Regions from separate parts of the Massilia sp. UYP11 genome, predicted to be linked through region 3. Evidence: predicted binding sites of a transcription regulator. Region 3 holds the regulator's gene; each other region holds the start of a gene.
The links. The regulator sigma-54, encoded in region 3, starts transcription at its own class of promoters, with help from an activator protein. The targets are predictions, from matches to a motif close to TGGCANGNAANCTGCTTT.

Region 1 (4,158 bases), 130 kb from region 3:
ACCTTGTCGCCGGACTGGCTGGCCTGCACCTCCACCTGGCTGGCGTAGCCGACCACGTGGGCATTGGTCAGGATGCGCTTGCCCTCGATGATGACGCCGGAACCGGTGACCGAGCCTGGCGCCGCCTTGGCCCAGGGTTTATAGGGTTCGGGGCGGCGAATGGTGGCGAAGATCTTCACGACCGAGTTCTCGACCGCCGGCAGGACCGGCGCGGGCACGGCGCTCTTGGCGGCGCTTGAAGAAGCGACTGCGGGAGCAACGGCGGGCGCCGGGGCAGGCGTCGTGACGGGAGCGGGGGCAGGCATGGCCTGGGCTTCGGGCGGCGCGGTATCCTGGGCGTGCGCGGCGCCGCAGACGCCAAGGACGAAGGCGGCCAGGCTCAATGTCGGCAGGGGTTTCATGGTGTTCCTTCGGTTGGACGATGCAGGATGCCAGCGGAAGAATAACCACAGGCGCCGCAAAAGGAAATACGGGAATCGCCGCGGAGGATGGCCTGGCCTTCCTCCGCGACCAGGGCGGCGCGTTACTGCTTGACGAACTTGAGCGTCATGCGGTCGCTCTCGCCGATGGCGAGGTACTTCTCGCGGTCCTTGTCCTTGTTGGCCAGCACCGGCGGCAGGGTCCACACGCCTTTTTCATGGTCCGCGGTGTCCTTTGGATTGGCGTTCACTTCCGACTTGGCGGCCAGCTTGAAGCCGGCGCGTTCGGCCATGCGGATCACGTATGCCTCGTGCATGTAGCCGCTCGAGGCCTTGGCGTCCTGCTCCATCTTCGCCGGCAGGCGGTGCTCGACCACGCCCAGCACGCCGCCCGGCTTCAGGACCTTGTGCGCTTCCTTCAGGACGGTGATCACGGCGTCGTCGCCGTTGCCCAGCCAGTTGTGCAGGTTGCGGAAGGTGACCACCATGTCGACGCTGTTCGGCTGGCCCAGCGCGATGTTGCCCGGGGGCGCGAACTGGACCGGCGTGACCTTGCCGTACACGGCGCCATTGGCCGCCAGCTTGTCGCGGAAGGCCTTGCCGCCACGGCTCTCGGCGTCCGGCACGGCGCCATACAGCTTGCCGCCGTCGCGCAGGTAAGGCGCCAGGATCTCGGTGTACCAGCCGCCGCCCGGCGACAGCTCGATCACCGTCATGTTCGGCTTGATGCCGAAGAAGGTCAGGGTTTCGTAAGGATGGCGGTGGGTGTCGCGGGCCTTGCTGGCGGCGGCGCGGTGTTCGCCGGCGATGGCGGATTTCAGGGCGTCGTCGGCGTGCGCGGCGCCGGCAAGGCCGGTTGCCAGCATCGCGGCCAGGATCAGTCGTTTCATTGTGCGAGGTCTCCTTGATGGATGGGACGGCAGGTCAGGGCGCCGCCGTCGCCGCGCAGATGATCGAACAGGCACGGCCGACAGTCAAGCGTTCGTCGCAGTTGGGTATGCATGCCGTGTCCGGCGCTGTATTGACTGTCCGCGCACCACCCATCCGGACAGTCGGACACGCCGCGGACACTGCCAAACATGCGCATCGTTCAGTGCATCGGGGTGGCACAAAGATTGCCTATTCAAAACGCTAAGTCAATGCTATGGTTGAGAGGTTTGCCGAGTGGCACACAGGCAAATCCAAAACAAAAGCGATGTACATACAAGAGCGGCGCCGCGCTGTTGACGGAACCGCTGCCCGGAAGTAGGTCATTCAGGAGAACACATGGAACGCCGTACCTTTCTCAATCTCAGCAGCCTGGCCGCCGCCTCGGTGCTGCTGCCATTCGGTCGCGCGATCGCTGCCGAGGAACTGGTCAGCACGATGCCCGTCGCCGCCAAGAAGGCGCTGGCCGACGTCGCGCTGAACGCCGCCACCAAGGCCGGCGCCAGCTACGCCGACGTGCGCATCGGCCGCTACCTCAACCAGTTCATCACCACCCGCGACCTGAACGTCGAGAACGTGGCCAACACCGAATCGGCCGGCGTCGGCGTGCGCGTGATCGTGAACGGCGCCTACGGCTTCGCGGCGACCTCGGACATGTCGAACGACGGCATCGCCAACGCCGCGCGCCAGGCGGTGGCGATCGCCAAGGCCAACGCCAGGCTCCAGACCGAACCGGTGCAGCTTGCACCAGTCAAGGGCGTCGGCGAGGTCTCGTGGAGCACGCCGTACACCAAGGACTGGCGCACGGTGCCGATCGCGGAGAAGACCGACATGCTGATCGCCGCCAACAAGGCGGGCATGGAAGGCGGCGCCAACTTCATGCGTTCGATGCTATTCCAGGTGAATCAGCAGAAGTATTTCGCGTCCACCGACGGCTCATACATCGACCAGGACGTGCATCGCCTGTGGGCGCCGGTGTCGGCCACCGCGGTCGACAAGGCCACCGGCAAGTTCCGTTCGCGCGACGGCCTGAGCTCCCCGGTGGGCAAGGGCTATGAATACTTCGACGCCCGTCCCGAGCACAAGATCAAGGCCGCCGGCGGCGTCGCCACTCTGTACACCGACAGCTACGACATCGTCGAGGACGCGCGCGCCGCGGGCCGCGACGCCAAGCGCAAGCTGACCGCCAAGTCGGTCCAGCCGGGCAAGTACGACCTGATGCTGTCGCCGGAACACCTGTGGCTGACCATCCACGAGAACGTCGGCCACCCGACCGAACTCGATCGCGTGCTGGGCTACGAGGCCAACTACGCAGGCACCAGCTTCGCCACGGTCGACAAGCTGAAGTCGAAGAGCTTCAAGTACGGCGCCCCGATCGTCAACCTCTTCGCCGACAAGGTTTCCCCGGGTTCGCTGGGCGCGGTCGGCTACGACGACGAAGGCGTCAAGACCAAGCGCTGGGACATCATCAAGGACGGCATCCTGGTCAACTTCCAGGCCACGCGCGACCAGGCCCACATCATCGGCGAGAAGGAATCGCACGGCTGCTCGTACGCGGACGGCTGGAACACGGTGCAGTTCCAGCGCATGCCGAACGTGTCGCTGGCGCCGGGCAAGGCGCGCCTGACCCCGGACGAGATGGTCAAGGGCATCAAGAAGGGCATCTACATCATCGGCGACGGTTCGTTCTCGATCGACCAGCAGCGCTACAACTCGCAGTTCGGCGGCCAGCTGTTCTTCGAGATCAAGGACGGCAAGATCGGCCAGATGCTCGAAGACGTGGCCTACCAGTCGAACACCCAGGAATTCTGGGGCGGCTGCAGCGCCATCTGCGACGAGCGCGACTGGCGCATGGGCGGCTCCTTCTTCGACGGCAAGGGACAGCCGCCGCAGATCAGCATCGTCTCGCACGGTTCGTCGACCGCGCGCTTCAACGGCATCAACGTGATCAACACCGCTCGCAAGATCGGCTAAGGCAGGGACGCACATGAGCATCTTGACCCAGGAACAAACGAAGAAGATCAGCGACCGCGTGATGTCGCTGACCAAGGCCGACGAGTGCATCGTCAACATCGAAGGCAGCACCATCGGCAACATCCGCTTCGCCCGCAACGCCGTCTCGACCGCCGGCCTGGCCGACGACACCCGCATCCAGGTGCAGGTCGCCTTCGGCAAGAAGCAGGGCACGGCCACCATCAACGAATTCGACGACAAGTCGATCGAGCGCGCCGTGCGCCGCGCCGAAGACCTGGCGAAGCTGGCGCCGGACAACCCGGAATTCATCCCGGCGATCGCCAAGACCGCCTACAAGCCGTCCGACACCTTCGTGCAGAAGACCGCCGACATCGATCCGGAATACCGCGCGCAGGCCGCTGCCTACGCGATCGAGGGCTGCCGCAAGCGCGGCCTGGTCTCGGCCGGTTTCTTCACCGACCGTACCAGCTTCGAGACCGTCGCCAACTCGAACGGCCTGTTCGGCCACCAGGTCGCGACCTCGCTCGACTTCACCCTGACCGTGCGCACCGAGGATGGCCGCGGTTCGGGCTGGGTCAAGCGTTCGGCGCGCGACGTCACCAAATTCGACCCGCGCGAAGCGGCCGAGATCGCGATCGAGAAGGCATTGCGCTCGAGCGACGCCAAGGCGCTGGAACCGGGCCGCTACACCGTGATCATGGAGCCGGCCGCCACCTCGGACCTGCTGTCCTTCATGCTGGGCGGCTTCGACGCGCGCCGCGCCGACGAGGGCCGCAGCTTCCTGTCGAAGGCCGGCGGCAAGAACCGCCTGGGCGACAAGCTGTTCGACAGCCAGGTC
Region 2 (4,158 bases), 310 kb from region 3:
TCGCCAGGTCGGCGCCATGATGTCGACGCTCGGCCAGTCCAAGACCGAGGTGCTGGCGCGCATGGCGCGCGACATCAATCCCGACGTCAAGATCGAGATCTTCCCGGACGGTGTCCACCAGGACAATCTCGACGCCTTCCTGGCCGGGGTCGACCTGTACGTCGACGCGCTCGATTTCTTTGCCTTCGACGCGCGCCAGCAGACCTTCGCCGCCTGCGCCCGGCTCGGCATCCCGGCCACCACCGGGGCGCCGCTGGGCATGGGTGCGGCCCTGCTCAACTTCATGCCGGGCAAGATGACCTTCGAAGACTATTTCGGCTGGGGCGACCTGCCGGACCAGGAAAAGGCGATCCGCTTCGTGGTCGGCCTGGCGCCCGCCGGCCTGCACCGGCCCTATCTGGTGGTGCCGGAAGCGGTCAACCTGGCCGAGCAGCGCGGCCCGTCGACCTTCATGGCCTGCCAGCTGTGCGCCGGCATCTGCGCCACCGAGGCGCTCAAGATCCTGCTGAACCGCGGCGAGGTGCTGGCGGCGCCCTGGGGCATGCAGTTCGACGCCTATCGCAACAAGCTCAAGCGCACCTGGCGGCCCGGCGGCAACCGCCATCCGATCCAGCAGCTGATGCTGGCGATCGGGCGGCGCCAGTTCGCGCGCATGGCGGCTGGACGCTGAACGCCAGCCGCCGGCTTCCCGGACGTCAAAAAGCCACTGCCGGATCGCTCCGGCAGTGGCTTTTTTCCAGCTGCTGACGTAAGGCCTGCCAGGGCAGGCCCGTCGTTATCAGGCAGCTTTCTTGTTGCGGCGGCGGGCTGCGTACAGGCCCAGCATGCCCAGGCCCAGCAGGCCAACCGATGCTGGCTCAGGCACTTCGGCCTCTGGCAGGGTCGAGAACACCACGTCCAGCGAACCGTTGATGGTCGTGGTACCGCTCGGGGTGAAGTTGTTCAGCTGGCCCGACTGGAAGCTCATCATGTAGAACGGGTTCGGCGCGACGAAGAAGCTGCTGCCGGCGCCGGTCAGGGTGAAGGTGCTCGACGCACCGAAGCTGCCGCAGTTGATGCCATCATCGCCGCAAGTCGGCAGGTTCGGATCCAGTTGGCCATAGCCCGACACCGGGTTGCCGGTAGCCAGCAGGGTGCTGGTCTCGGTGGAGTAATCTTCCAGGAACAGGTTCAGGTTGCCCGAACCGGCGCTGAAGTTGAAGTTGGTCACGCCGTCCGTCATCGAGTAATTGCCGCTCGCGGTGTAGGTCGCATACAGACCATAGGCAGCGCCCAGGCCGGTGCGACGAGCCTCATAAGCCGTGTTGCCGCCGTTGCCGACGAACTGGCCTGCAGTCCAGAGCAGCGACACATTGAAGGTGCCGTCCGGGTTGAAGGTTGCCTGCTCGGTATAGTTGCCGGTGATTTTGTCAGCGACAAAGTTCGCGTAGTTGCCATTGATCGGATCAACGGTGAACTCGTTGAACGGTGCGGCGATGGCTGCGGTGCTGAACATCGAGGCTGCGGCGAGGGAAGCTGCGATCATGGTCTTCGAAACTGCGTTCATCTTGATTCTCCTGGGTTGTGGGTTCGTACTAACACCCTCTATGTAAGCAACCATCGTGCCAGCTATCGCAATCCCTTTTAAATCAAATACTTAACACACAGATTCGTAATGGAAATTATAACACTGTAAAAAATCCCGACAGCCACCTTTATAAAATTCTCACGCCGCTGTCGGCCTCGTCCTACAGGGGTTTCCGCAACACCACATTCCAGGTATTCCCGGACGTGAATTCGCTGGCGACTTCGTAGCCGGCGGCCAGCACCTTGGCGCGCAGCTCTTCGATGTGGAACGGGCTGTACAGGATGCCCTTGCGGATGCCCCAGTCGTTGATCTTTTGCGCCGCCCAGCGCAGCGGCGCGGCGCCGGACGGATACAGCAGCACGTTGGCGGCCAGCGTTCCACCCGGCTTGAGCACGCGCAGGATGTCGCGCAGGGCGCCGTCGACCGTCGGGAAGCAGTGGATCGAGTTGGCGATGTTGGCGGTGTCGAACCGGTTGTCGGCGAATGGCAGCTGGGCCGCGTCGGCATGCTGCACCTCCACCTGCGGGTTGCCGGCGAAGCGGCGCTTGGCGCCGGCCAGCATCGACGGTGCGTAATCGATACCGGTCACCTTGACCGCAGGCAGCTTGCGCCGGCGGCGCCAGTTCAGCACCATCTCGAGCAGGGTGCCGGTGCCGCAGGCCACCTCGAGGTGGTCCGGTCCGAAGTTCGGCCCGAAGAAGCGCATCTGGGTGCCGATGGTGCTGTTGTAGGCGAAGGTGAGAATGAAAAAGCCGCGCAGGTCGTACCACCATGGTTCGGATGAATAGGCCTCGGCGATTTCATCCCTTGTCTTACCGGTCGTCATGGAGCTTCCCTCTTGGTCAAATACGGTGGAGCGGAGAATATAGGTGGTTATCGGTGGACGGGCAAGAAAAAGCGGGCACGGGCGACGCATCGCCCGTGCCCGCCCGTCGCGTCGATCAGCCCAGCTGGCGCAGGCGGTTGACGATGCCGGCCTCTTCGCGCGGCGAGAAGAACCAGGGGAACAGCGAGCGCTCGCCCACTGCTTTCTCTTGCATGCCGCCCCATTTCGCAACCAGTCCGGTGCCCAGGGCGGTATCGGCGCGCAGCAGGACGGCGGGCGCCTGCACCCGCGGATTGTCGCGCGCCTCGCATACGGTCTGGAAGCCGAGCATGGCTTCATAGAAGCGGCGGTGGCGCGGGTTGACTTCGATGAAGATGTCGCTGCAGTCGTTCAGGTCGCGCGCATAGATCAGGGCCACGTGAAACAGCGAGGCCAGCACCGCCTTCGACTTGACCGCCGGGTCGACCGCCAGCTTGGTGATCTCGCACACCCGCCCACTGCCGCGGCGCGCATCGATGCAGTCCTTGAACACCTGGTCGGCCAGCAGGCCGATCTCGGAGTCCAGGCCCAGGCTCAGGGTGCCGAACACCTGGCCGCGGTCGGACGCGGTCAGGGTAATGCGGTTCGGATCGCTGTTGACCTGGTGATTGCCGCTGTAGCCGCGCCAGGAATACATCTTACTGATAAGCATGCTCGCGGAATTGCGCTGCGAATCGATGTCGGCCGCGCGAATGCCGAACACGCGCTCATTGATGGTGACGTCGATGATGCTCGGCGTGCTCGGGGCGGACGCATCGTCGCCGCTCGGACCGGCGCAGAAGGCGGCCGGTGCTAATGTGTCGATCATGGTCATTCTCCAGGCAGGACCGGCGCGTCGTGCAGCGGCGGCAATCCTGATCATCATAGCATCGAAAATTACAATTTATCAATTGTATTAACGAAAAGCATTTATCTTTTTGACATTCGGCATGCGAGAATGCTCCCCTGCGACGATAGCAGCTTCAGCGCAACCTGCGGTGTGTGGGAACAAGAAAATCTCGCTCGCAGGCAAGTTATGCCTGGAGGCGGTCAGGACAGTGCAGGACAGGAACAGGACGCTGAGCGCATTTGCTCGCGTCCTCAATGCAGGAACAGCAGTGGCGCGCCGCGGTGGCGGGCGCCGGGGGACCGGCCGCGCGGCCGGTCATGCGATCAGAAGAAGCTTTCTGGAATCACCAGGATGTCGCCAGGACGCATCATGACGTTGGCCGAGATGTCGCCATCCTTGATCAGGTCGTCGAGGCGCACATTGATCTTTTCCTGCTTGCCGTCAACGTTGCGCACGATGCTGGCCTTGTTGCCGGATGCGAACTCCGTGACGCCGCCGACCGCGATCAGCACGTCCATCAGCGACATCTCGCGGCGATACGGCAAGGCCTGCGGACGGGCAGCCTGGCCGATCACGCGGATCTGTTCGTTGAAGTTGCCGATGAAGGTGGTGACGACCACGGTCACCACCGGCTGCTGGATGAACTGGGCCAGGGCCTGTTCGATATCGCGCGCCAATTGGGTCGAGGTCTTGCCGGCAGCCGGCAGGTCCTCCACCAGCGGGGTCGTGATCTTGCCGTCCGGACGCACCGGCACCGACATCGACACTTCCGGATTGCGCCAGACGATGACGTTGACGCTGTCACCCGGCCCGATCAGGTAATCGGGATTCACCGGCGCCAGCGCGGCGCTGCTCGGCGGTACGGGAGTGGAACAGCCGCCCAGCAGCAGCATGCAA
Region 3 (4,158 bases):
TATCCGCCACGCCAGCGCTGATTCCCCGCACCAGCGCCGCGTGCCAACCCGAGACCCTTAACCGACCATGAAAAAACTACTTGCCGCCGTTTTCCTTTCCCTGCTGTCGCTGACCGCGGCCGCCGAGCGCGCCGATTCGCTCAAGGAGGCAGTCATCAACTTCGACTCGCTCGACGTCGACGAGGTGACCGGCACCCGCATCCTGACCGGCAACGTGGTCCTGACCCGCGGCACCCTGGTGCTCAAGTCCGACCGCGCCCTGGTCAAGGAAAGCCCGGAAGGCTATATGAGCGTGACCCTCACCGCCGCCGGCGGCAAGGTCGCCACCTTCCGCCAGAAGCGCGACGGTGGTTCCGACCTGTGGGTCGACGGCCAGGCCGAGCGCATCGAGTACGACGAGCGATCGGAACTGGTGCGCCTGTATTCCAACGCCGTCGTGCGCGAACTGGAAGGCGCGCGCATGACCAACCAGATCACCGGCCCGTTCATCTCCTACGACAACCGCAAGGAAGTGGCCACGGTGCGTAACGACACCAGCGGCCAGAGCAAGGTTGGCGGCGGCCGCGGCACCCTGATCCTGGCGCCCAAGCGCGCACCAGGCGGAGGCGCCCAATGACGGCGATTCCGATGGAGCTGGACGATTGCAGCACCCTGGTCGTCAAGGGCCTGCAGAAAAGCTATGGCAAGCGCCTGGTGGTGCGCGACGTGTCGCTGCAGGTCGAGTGCGGCGAGGTGGTCGGCCTGCTGGGCCCGAACGGCGCCGGCAAGACCACGTCGTTCTACATGATCGTGGGCCTGGTGCCGTCGGACGCCGGCTCGATCGACATCAACGGCACCGACATCACCAGCCTGCCGATCCACCGCCGCGCCGTATTGGGCCTGTCCTACCTGCCGCAAGAGGCGTCGGTGTTCCGCAAGCTGACGGTGGAAGAGAACATCCGCGCCGTGCTCGAGCTGCAAAAGGACAATGGCAAGCCGCTGTCGAAAGACCAGATCAACGAGCGCCTCGACACCCTGCTGGCCGACCTGCAGATCGAGAAGCTGCGCGAGAATCCGGCGCTGTCGCTGTCGGGCGGCGAGCGCCGCCGCGTGGAGATCGCGCGCGCGCTGGCGACCAATCCGCGCTTCGTGCTGCTGGACGAACCGTTCGCCGGCGTCGACCCGATCGCCGTGATCGAGATCCAGCGCATCGTGCGCTTCCTGAAAGAGCGCCGGATCGGTGTCTTGATCACCGACCACAACGTGCGCGAGACGCTTGGCATCTGCGACCGCGCCTACATCATCAACCAGGGCGCGGTGCTTGCCTCCGGCCGTCCTGACGACATCATCGCGGACGAGTCGGTGCGCCGCGTGTACCTGGGTGAACACTTCCGCATGTGAGCGACGCCTAGATGAAACAGTCCCTGCAACTTCGCACTTCGCAGCACCTCGCGCTCACGCCGCAACTGCAGCAGTCGATCCGGTTGCTGCAGCTGTCGACGCTCGAACTGCACCAGGAGATCGAGCAGATACTGGGCGATAACCCCTTGCTCGAGCGGCTCGACGATCCGCTCGACCGTTCGGTGCGTTTGCTGGCCGATGGCGCCATCAACAATGCGCCCGCCAATGGCGAAGCGCCGCCGGCGCCCGGCCAGCAGGCCGAGGGCCAGGACGCGCCGGCGCAGGAGGGCGAGAGCCTCGAGAGCGGCGCCGACAACGATCGCGTTGATGCTGACTGGAGCGAGGGCGGCGCGCCGTCGTCCGGCGGCGGCGAGGACGAGGACGGCCGCCCGCAGCTGGAAGCCTGCGCCATCACCCTGCGCGAACACCTGATGGAGCAGGTGCGCGAAGCCACCTTGTCGGTGCGCGACCGTGCGCTCGCCGAGCTGGTGATCGATGCGCTGGACGACAACGGCTATCTCGACGAGCCGCTCGACGAGATCCACGCGCGGCTGCCCGAAGAACTCGAGATCGAGATCGACGAGCTGCGCTGCGCGCTGGCGCTGGTGCAGAGCATGGACCCGGTGGGCGTCGGCGCGCGCAGCGCGTCCGAGTGCCTGGCGCTGCAGATCCGGCGCATGCCGGGCGTGCCAATGGTCACGCGGCGCATGGCCCTGACCATCGTCGAAGGTTACCTGACCTGGTTCGCCCAGCGCGAATACAGCAAGCTGAAAAAAGCGCTCGACTGCGACGACGAAGACTTGCGCGAGGTGCAGGCCGTGGTGCGCCAGTGTAATCCGCATCCGGGTGCGGTCTTCGCCTCGAACGTGTCGGACTACGTGGTGCCGGACGTGATCGTGCGCCGCGCCAAGAGCGGCTGGGCGGTCACCCTGAACCCGGACGTGATGCCGCGCCTGCGCGTGAACAGCCTGTATGCCAGCCTGCTCAAGCAAGGCAAGAGCGAAGCGCAGATGGGCGCGCAGCTGCAGGAAGCGAAGTGGCTCATCAAGAACATGCGCCAGCGGTTCGACACCATCCTGCGCGTGGCGGAGGCGATCGTCGAGCGCCAGCGCAACTTTTTCTCCCACGGCGCGGTTGCCATGCGGCCCCTTGTTTTACGCGAGATAGCTGATACACTAGGCCTACACGAGAGCACAATTTCTCGTGTCACAACCCAGAAATACATGCTGACCCCGCACGGCATGTTTGAGTTGAAGTATTTCTTCGGTAGCCACGTTGCCACCGAGGCGGGAGGCGAAGCATCCTCGACGGCAATCCGTGCGCTCATCGCACAATTGACAGGAGCAGAAGACCCTAGGAACCCATTATCCGACAGCAAGATCGCGGAGATGCTCGGGGAACAAGGCATGGTCATTGCGCGCCGGACGGTTGCAAAATACCGTGAAGCCCTCAAGATACCCCCTGTAAGCCTCCGCAAGTCCTTGTAACTGCGCCGTCCACACCCGTCGTGCCTTGTCGCGTTGGTGTGGTCCACACGGTGCATCATTTTCAAAGGAGTGTGTATGAACCTCACAATCAGTGGCCATCATCTCGAAGTGACCCCCGCCATCCGTGAATACGTTCAGAATAAGCTCGAGCGCATCATTCGCCATTTCGACCAGGTGATCGACACCCATGTCTTCCTGGCCGTCGACAACCTCACTGAAAAAGAAAAAAGGCAGAAAGCAGAGATCAACGTCCAGGTGTCGGGCAAGACCCTGCACGTGGCAAGCGTCGCGCAAGACCTGTACGCGGCGATCGATACGCTGATGGATAAGCTGGACCGACAGATCCTCAAACACAAGCAAATGCTGAAGGACCATAGCCGTACTTCGATCAAGCGCCTGCCGGAGCGTGGCAGCGAAGAGGCCGCTGCCGCCTGACCAGGCGCAGGGCTCACACCAGCTAAGGGCGTCTGAGGGGACGCCCTTTTTGCATCCGCCTTTCCGGTTTTACCCGCAGCGCGTGTTCGGTAAAATGCAGGTCTCTCCATGATGGATCACCCCATGACCGACCATGTCCTGACCCGCATCGCCAACCGCACCGGCATCATCACCCTGGACCGCCCGAAGGCGCTCAATTCGCTGTCGCTCGCGATGGTGCGCGCGCTGACCGTGGCGCTGCGCGCCTGGCAGGATGACGCGCAGGTCGAGGCGGTGGTGCTGACCAGCAGCAGCGAGAAGGCCTTGTGCGCGGGCGGCGACATCCGCTTCTTCCATGAGGTCGGCCATGCGACGCCGATGGGCGGCAGTGCGTTGCTCGAGGATTTCTTCACCGAAGAATACGCGCTGAACCACCTGATCCATTTCTATCCGAAGCCCTACATCGCCGTCATGGACGGCGTGGTAATGGGCGGCGGCATGGGCATCGCCCAGGGCGGCCCGGATTGCGGCCTGCGCATCGTGACCGAGCGCACCAGGATGGCCATGCCCGAGGTGAACATCGGCCTGTTCCCAGACGTCGGCGGCAGCCATTTCCTGTCGCATGCGCCGGGACGGCTCGGCTATTACCTGGGCCTGACCGGGCTGACGATCGGCGCCGCCGACGCGCTGCATATCGGGCTGGCCGACCTGTTCGTGCCCGGCGCCGAACTGCCGGCCCTGCATGCGTTGATCGCGTCCACGCCCGGCGCCGCGCTGCCGGCGGCGATCCGCGCCTTCGCGGCGCCATTTTCCGCGCTGGCGGGCGAGAGCGAATTGCCGTCGCTGCGCACGCGCATCGACGCCCATTTCGGCGCGG
Region 4 (4,158 bases), on a different contig from region 3:
CGCTTTTCGTAGGTGGACAGGGTCGAGCAGGCGCCGCAGCGTCCGCACCCCGCCTTGATCTCGGCCGCGCGCAGATTGCCGCGCTCGAGGATCCCGGCCAGCGGCGCGAGGATGGCGCGCATGAAGGCGGCGTCGGGCGCCGGATGGTCTTCCAGCGGGGTGCCGGTGACGGGCACGAACGGCACCACGAAGGGATACACGCCCATGCCCACCAGGCGCTCGCTCATGGCCAGGATGGCCTCGGGCGTGTCGCCCAGCCCGGCCAGGATATAGGTGCTGACCTGGCCCGGGCCGAACACCGCGACCGCGGCCTCGAAGGCGCTGAAATAGCGCTCGAGCGGCACGCTCGCCTTGCCCGGCATGATGCGCGCGCGCACCGCCGGCGTCACCGCTTCCAGGTGCATGCCCAATGAGTCGACGCCGGCATCGCGCATGCGCCGGAACCACGCGTCGTCGTCGGGCGGCTCGCACTGGCCCTGGATCGGCAGGTCGACCGCCGCCTTGACTGCGAACGCGCTCTCGCACAGGATGCGCGCGCCGCGGTCAGTGGCGTTCGGGGTGCCGGTGGTCATGACCATATGTTTCACGCCGTCGAGCAGCACCGCGGCGCGCGCGACTTCGGCCAGCTGCTCCGGCGTCTTGCGCAGGATGGTGCGGCCGGCCGCCAGCGACTGGCCGATCGCGCAGAACTGGCAGGACTTGCGCCGGCTTTCATAGCGGATGCAGCTTTGCAGGACCGTGGTGGCCAGCACGTCGGCGCCGTGCAGGGTGGCGATCTTGGAGTACGGCACGCCGTCGTAGGTTTGCAGCTTGTAGAAGCGCGGCTGGCGCGGAAAGGACACCACGGCCAGCTCGACCCCGTCACGTACGATGCGCGTCGAGCCGTCGGCGCGCGGCGTTGCGACGTAGGGCGAGCTCCAGGCGCCGGCCGTGTGCACCGGGATCATCACCGTGTGGCCGTCGATCGTGACCGCCTTGTGGTCGGTCGGGCCGGCGCCGCCGCGCCGGCTCGGCGCGCCGATGCTGGTGTCGTCCAGCCGCAGTCCGACCGACTGCAGCTGGGCGATCAACTGCTGGTTCATGGGGTTCATGGCTGCTCCAGTGCTTGGGGTGGAATGTGCGCGCCGCGCGGCTCGACCGCCTGCGCCTGCATGGGCTGCATGGGCTGCATGGGCGCCGTCTGGCGCGGATCGATCAAGAGGCTCAGGAGTTCGGGCCGCGCGTAGTGGCCGACCGAATCCATCATGCGCTTGCGTTTCGTGTTCAAGGCCAGGTCCAGGTCGGCCACGACCATGCCTTCGCCGCTGCGCAGCGGCTCGGCCAGCAGCTTGCCCTCGGGCGAGACGATGGCGGTGAAGCAGCCTCCGCGCAGCGCCTTGCGGCGTTCGGGCTCGGGCGTGATCGCCTCGATCTGGGCGTCGGTGAGCCAGCCGGTGGCGTTCACGACGAAGCAGCCCGACTCGAGCGCATGGTGGCGGATGGTCACTTCCATCTGGTCGGCGAAGACCTGCCCCACCATCGAGCCGGGGAACTGGGCGGCATGGATTTCCTCGTGCTGCGCCATCAGCGCGTAGCGCGCCAGGGGATTGTAGTGTTCCCAGCAAGCCAGCGCGCCGAGGCGGCCGACCGCGCTGTCCACCACCTTCAGGCCGCTGGCGTCGCCCTGGCCCCAGACCATCCGCTCGTGATAGGTCGGCGTGATCTTGCGCCGCTTGAGGATCAATTCGCCGTCGGCGTCGAACACCAGCTGCGTGTTGTACAGCGAGCCGTGGTCGCGCTCGTTCACGCCGAGCACCACGACGACGCCGTGGCGCCGGGCCGCGGCGCCGACGGCGTGGGTCACCGGCCCCGGCACCGTCACCGCACGCTCATACAGCAGCAGGTGCTCGGGACCCTGCTCGAAAGGCGGCTGGATGAAGGAGAAGTAGGGATAGTAGGGCACGAAGGTCTCCGGGAACACCGCCAGTTGCGCGCCCCGCGACGCGGCCTGCGCGATGGCGTCGCAGACCTTCGCGACGGTGCCGTCGGCGCTGTCCAGGTCCGGCGCGATCTGCACCGCCGCCGCCCTGACCACCCTGTTCGCTTGATTCATGGTGCCGCCCTCCTTCGCTGCCTACAGGGTCCAGGTATCGATGACGACCGCGTTGTCGCGCAGGTGCAGCAGCTTCAGGTCGAGCACATCGAGCGGGCTGATCGGACGGATGCCTTCGATCAGCGCCGGCTCGCCATGGCCGTACAGCGCCTGCAGCGCGAAGCGGCAGGCATACACCTTGCCGCCCTCTTCCATGAACTTGGTGAGCTGCCTGCTGTAGTTCTGGTGGCCCGGGAAAGCTTCGTCGCCGATGGTCGGGAAGCCGCGCTGGATGCCCAGGGTCACGCCCGGTCCGTACATCAGGATCGAGGTTTCGTAGCCCTTGCGCTGCAGGCGGGTGGCCTGCAGCATGTTGACGAAGCCGATCGATCCTTCGTACGCCACCGTGTGGAAGGTCACCAGCGCTTTCTCGCCCGGCTTCGCCTTGACGTCCTCGAATACCTTCTCCTCGTAGTCCACGAAGAAGTCGCCTTTCTGGTGCTTGGCTTGGGTAACTGCTGGCATGGTAGTGCTCCTGTCTAGTGGTTGAATTGGTGCGGGGAACCGACGTCCGCACAGGGGAATTGATTGCATGCTCCGTGCCAGTCAATGCCGCGAAGGACAGGCATTGAATGGAGCGTTGTCCATTCAAGCCGCCGTCCAAGAGGCATGCCGGCGCGGTGCGCGACAGCGATCCGGTCAAACCGTGCAGTCAATGACGACGGCATCACCGGAGCGCGGCGCGCCTGGCCTGCGGTATGCCTGGCATGCGGCGGTGCGGCGCATGCCACATGACGGCGCGCGCTGCACCGCCGCATGTCAGGCATACCGCAGCGCCGGTGCGCCGCCTTGCGCCAGCGCGGCGATGTGCGCCGCCAGGTATTCGGCATCGCGCGCCACGCCCGAGAAGCGGCCCGAACCCCAGGTATGCAGCCAGGGCAGGCCGAGGAAGTACAGTCCCGGCTGGCCACTGATGCCGCGCGCATGGACCGGATGGCCGCGCCCATTGAAGACCGGCGCATTGACCCATTTGAAATCCGGCGCGAAGCCGATGCACCAGATCACGGCCGTGACGCCCTCGGCGCGCAGGTCGAGCGTGTCCTCCTGCGCGCTGTCCGGCTCCCATGGCGCCACGTAGGCGGCGCCGGGCGGCGCGGCGATGCCCTGGGACGCGATCCAGTGGTCGATCGAGGCATTGATGCGGTTGTAGACATGGTCGGCCTGGTCCAGGTTGGCCTTCAGGTTGGGGGCGAAAGCGAGACGCGTTCCCTCCAGGCCGGTCAGGGCGCCGTGCAGCCGCATGCCCTGCAGTGCGAAGGCGCGCAGGTCGATGTCGCGCCCGCCGTCGCGCCCGGTGACGTAGTGGTTGGTGTTGTCGCGCACGCCTTCACGCAACGGATGCTCGCCGACCGCCTTGTCGTAATAGCCCATGTCGGCCAGCCAGTCGACCACGTCGCGGCCGCGATAAAAGCGCGCGCAGCGCGGCGCGTCGCCGGTGGCCAGGTGGACCCGGCGGCCGGCCAGGTGCAGGTCTTCCGCGATCTGCGCGCCGGACTGGCCTGAGCCGACCACCAGCACCGCGCCGTCGGGCAGGCTGTGCGGGTTGCGGTAGTCGGCCGAGTGCAGCTGCACGATGCCGGCCGGCAGGCGTTCGGCCAGGCGCGGCACGATCGGCTCCTGGTAGCAGCCGGAGGCCACCACGACCTGGCCCGCGGTGGTCGCGCCGATGCTGGTGCGCAGCGCGAAGCCGCCGCCCGCAAGCGGCGCCACCTCGCGCACCTCGACGCCCTCGCGCACCGGCGCGTTCACCTTGGCGATGAAGCCGTCCAGGTAGTCGACGATCTGCTCGCGCTTCATGAAGCCGTGCGGATCGTCGCCGGCATACGGATGGCCTGGCAGCTGGCATTGCCAGTTCGGGGTCACCAGCGAGAACGCGTCCCAGCGCTGGGTGCGCCAGGCATGCGCCTGCGCGTGCTTTTCGAACACGACGTGGCCGATGCCGGCCTGCTGCAGGTAGTAGCTCATGGACAGGCCGGCCTGGCCACCGCCGACGATGGCGACGTCGACATGCGCATCGAGCGCAGGCA

Region 1: ABIB38_RS02645 (TldD/PmbA family protein) is a predicted target of sigma-54. The motif match lies at 1,524-1,541, and genes of this name have one in related genera.
Region 2: pepA (flocculation-associated PEP-CTERM protein PepA) is a predicted target of sigma-54. The motif match lies at 1,590-1,607, and genes of this name have one in related genera.
Region 4: ABIB38_RS13265 (MSMEG_0572/Sll0783 family nitrogen starvation response protein) is a predicted target of sigma-54. The motif match lies at 2,659-2,676, and genes of this name have one in related genera.

What each region holds. Positions count from the first base shown of each region.
Region 1 is NZ_JBNDJE010000001.1:607,140-611,297, forward strand. Features, by position in the region: gene ABIB38_RS02635 (trypsin-like peptidase domain-containing protein) at 1-401, opposite strand, end outside; gene ABIB38_RS02640 (class I SAM-dependent methyltransferase) at 524-1,309, opposite strand; gene ABIB38_RS02645 (TldD/PmbA family protein) at 1,686-3,320, shown strand; gene ABIB38_RS02650 (TldD/PmbA family protein) at 3,334-4,158, shown strand, end outside.
Region 2 is NZ_JBNDJE010000001.1:429,839-433,996, reverse strand. Features, by position in the region: gene ABIB38_RS01920 (ThiF family adenylyltransferase) at 1-670, shown strand, start outside; gene pepA (flocculation-associated PEP-CTERM protein PepA) at 779-1,546, opposite strand; gene ABIB38_RS01910 (class I SAM-dependent methyltransferase) at 1,728-2,393, opposite strand; gene ABIB38_RS01905 (GNAT family N-acetyltransferase) at 2,509-3,240, opposite strand; gene ABIB38_RS01900 (XrtA/PEP-CTERM system exopolysaccharide export protein) at 3,585-4,158, opposite strand, start outside.
Region 3 is NZ_JBNDJE010000001.1:740,691-744,848, forward strand. Features, by position in the region: gene lptC (LPS export ABC transporter periplasmic protein LptC) at 1-21, shown strand, start outside; gene lptA (lipopolysaccharide transport periplasmic protein LptA) at 68-616, shown strand; gene lptB (LPS export ABC transporter ATP-binding protein) at 628-1,380, shown strand; gene ABIB38_RS03275 (RNA polymerase factor sigma-54) at 1,392-2,867, shown strand; gene hpf (ribosome hibernation-promoting factor, HPF/YfiA family) at 2,943-3,302, shown strand; gene ABIB38_RS03285 (enoyl-CoA hydratase/isomerase family protein) at 3,426-4,158, shown strand, end outside.
Region 4 is NZ_JBNDJE010000008.1:28,115-32,272, forward strand. Features, by position in the region: gene ABIB38_RS13255 (MSMEG_0568 family radical SAM protein) at 1-1,091, opposite strand, end outside; gene ABIB38_RS13260 (Nit6803 family nitrilase) at 1,088-2,092, opposite strand; gene ABIB38_RS13265 (MSMEG_0572/Sll0783 family nitrogen starvation response protein) at 2,114-2,596, opposite strand; gene ABIB38_RS13270 (MSMEG_0569 family flavin-dependent oxidoreductase) at 2,891-4,158, opposite strand, start outside.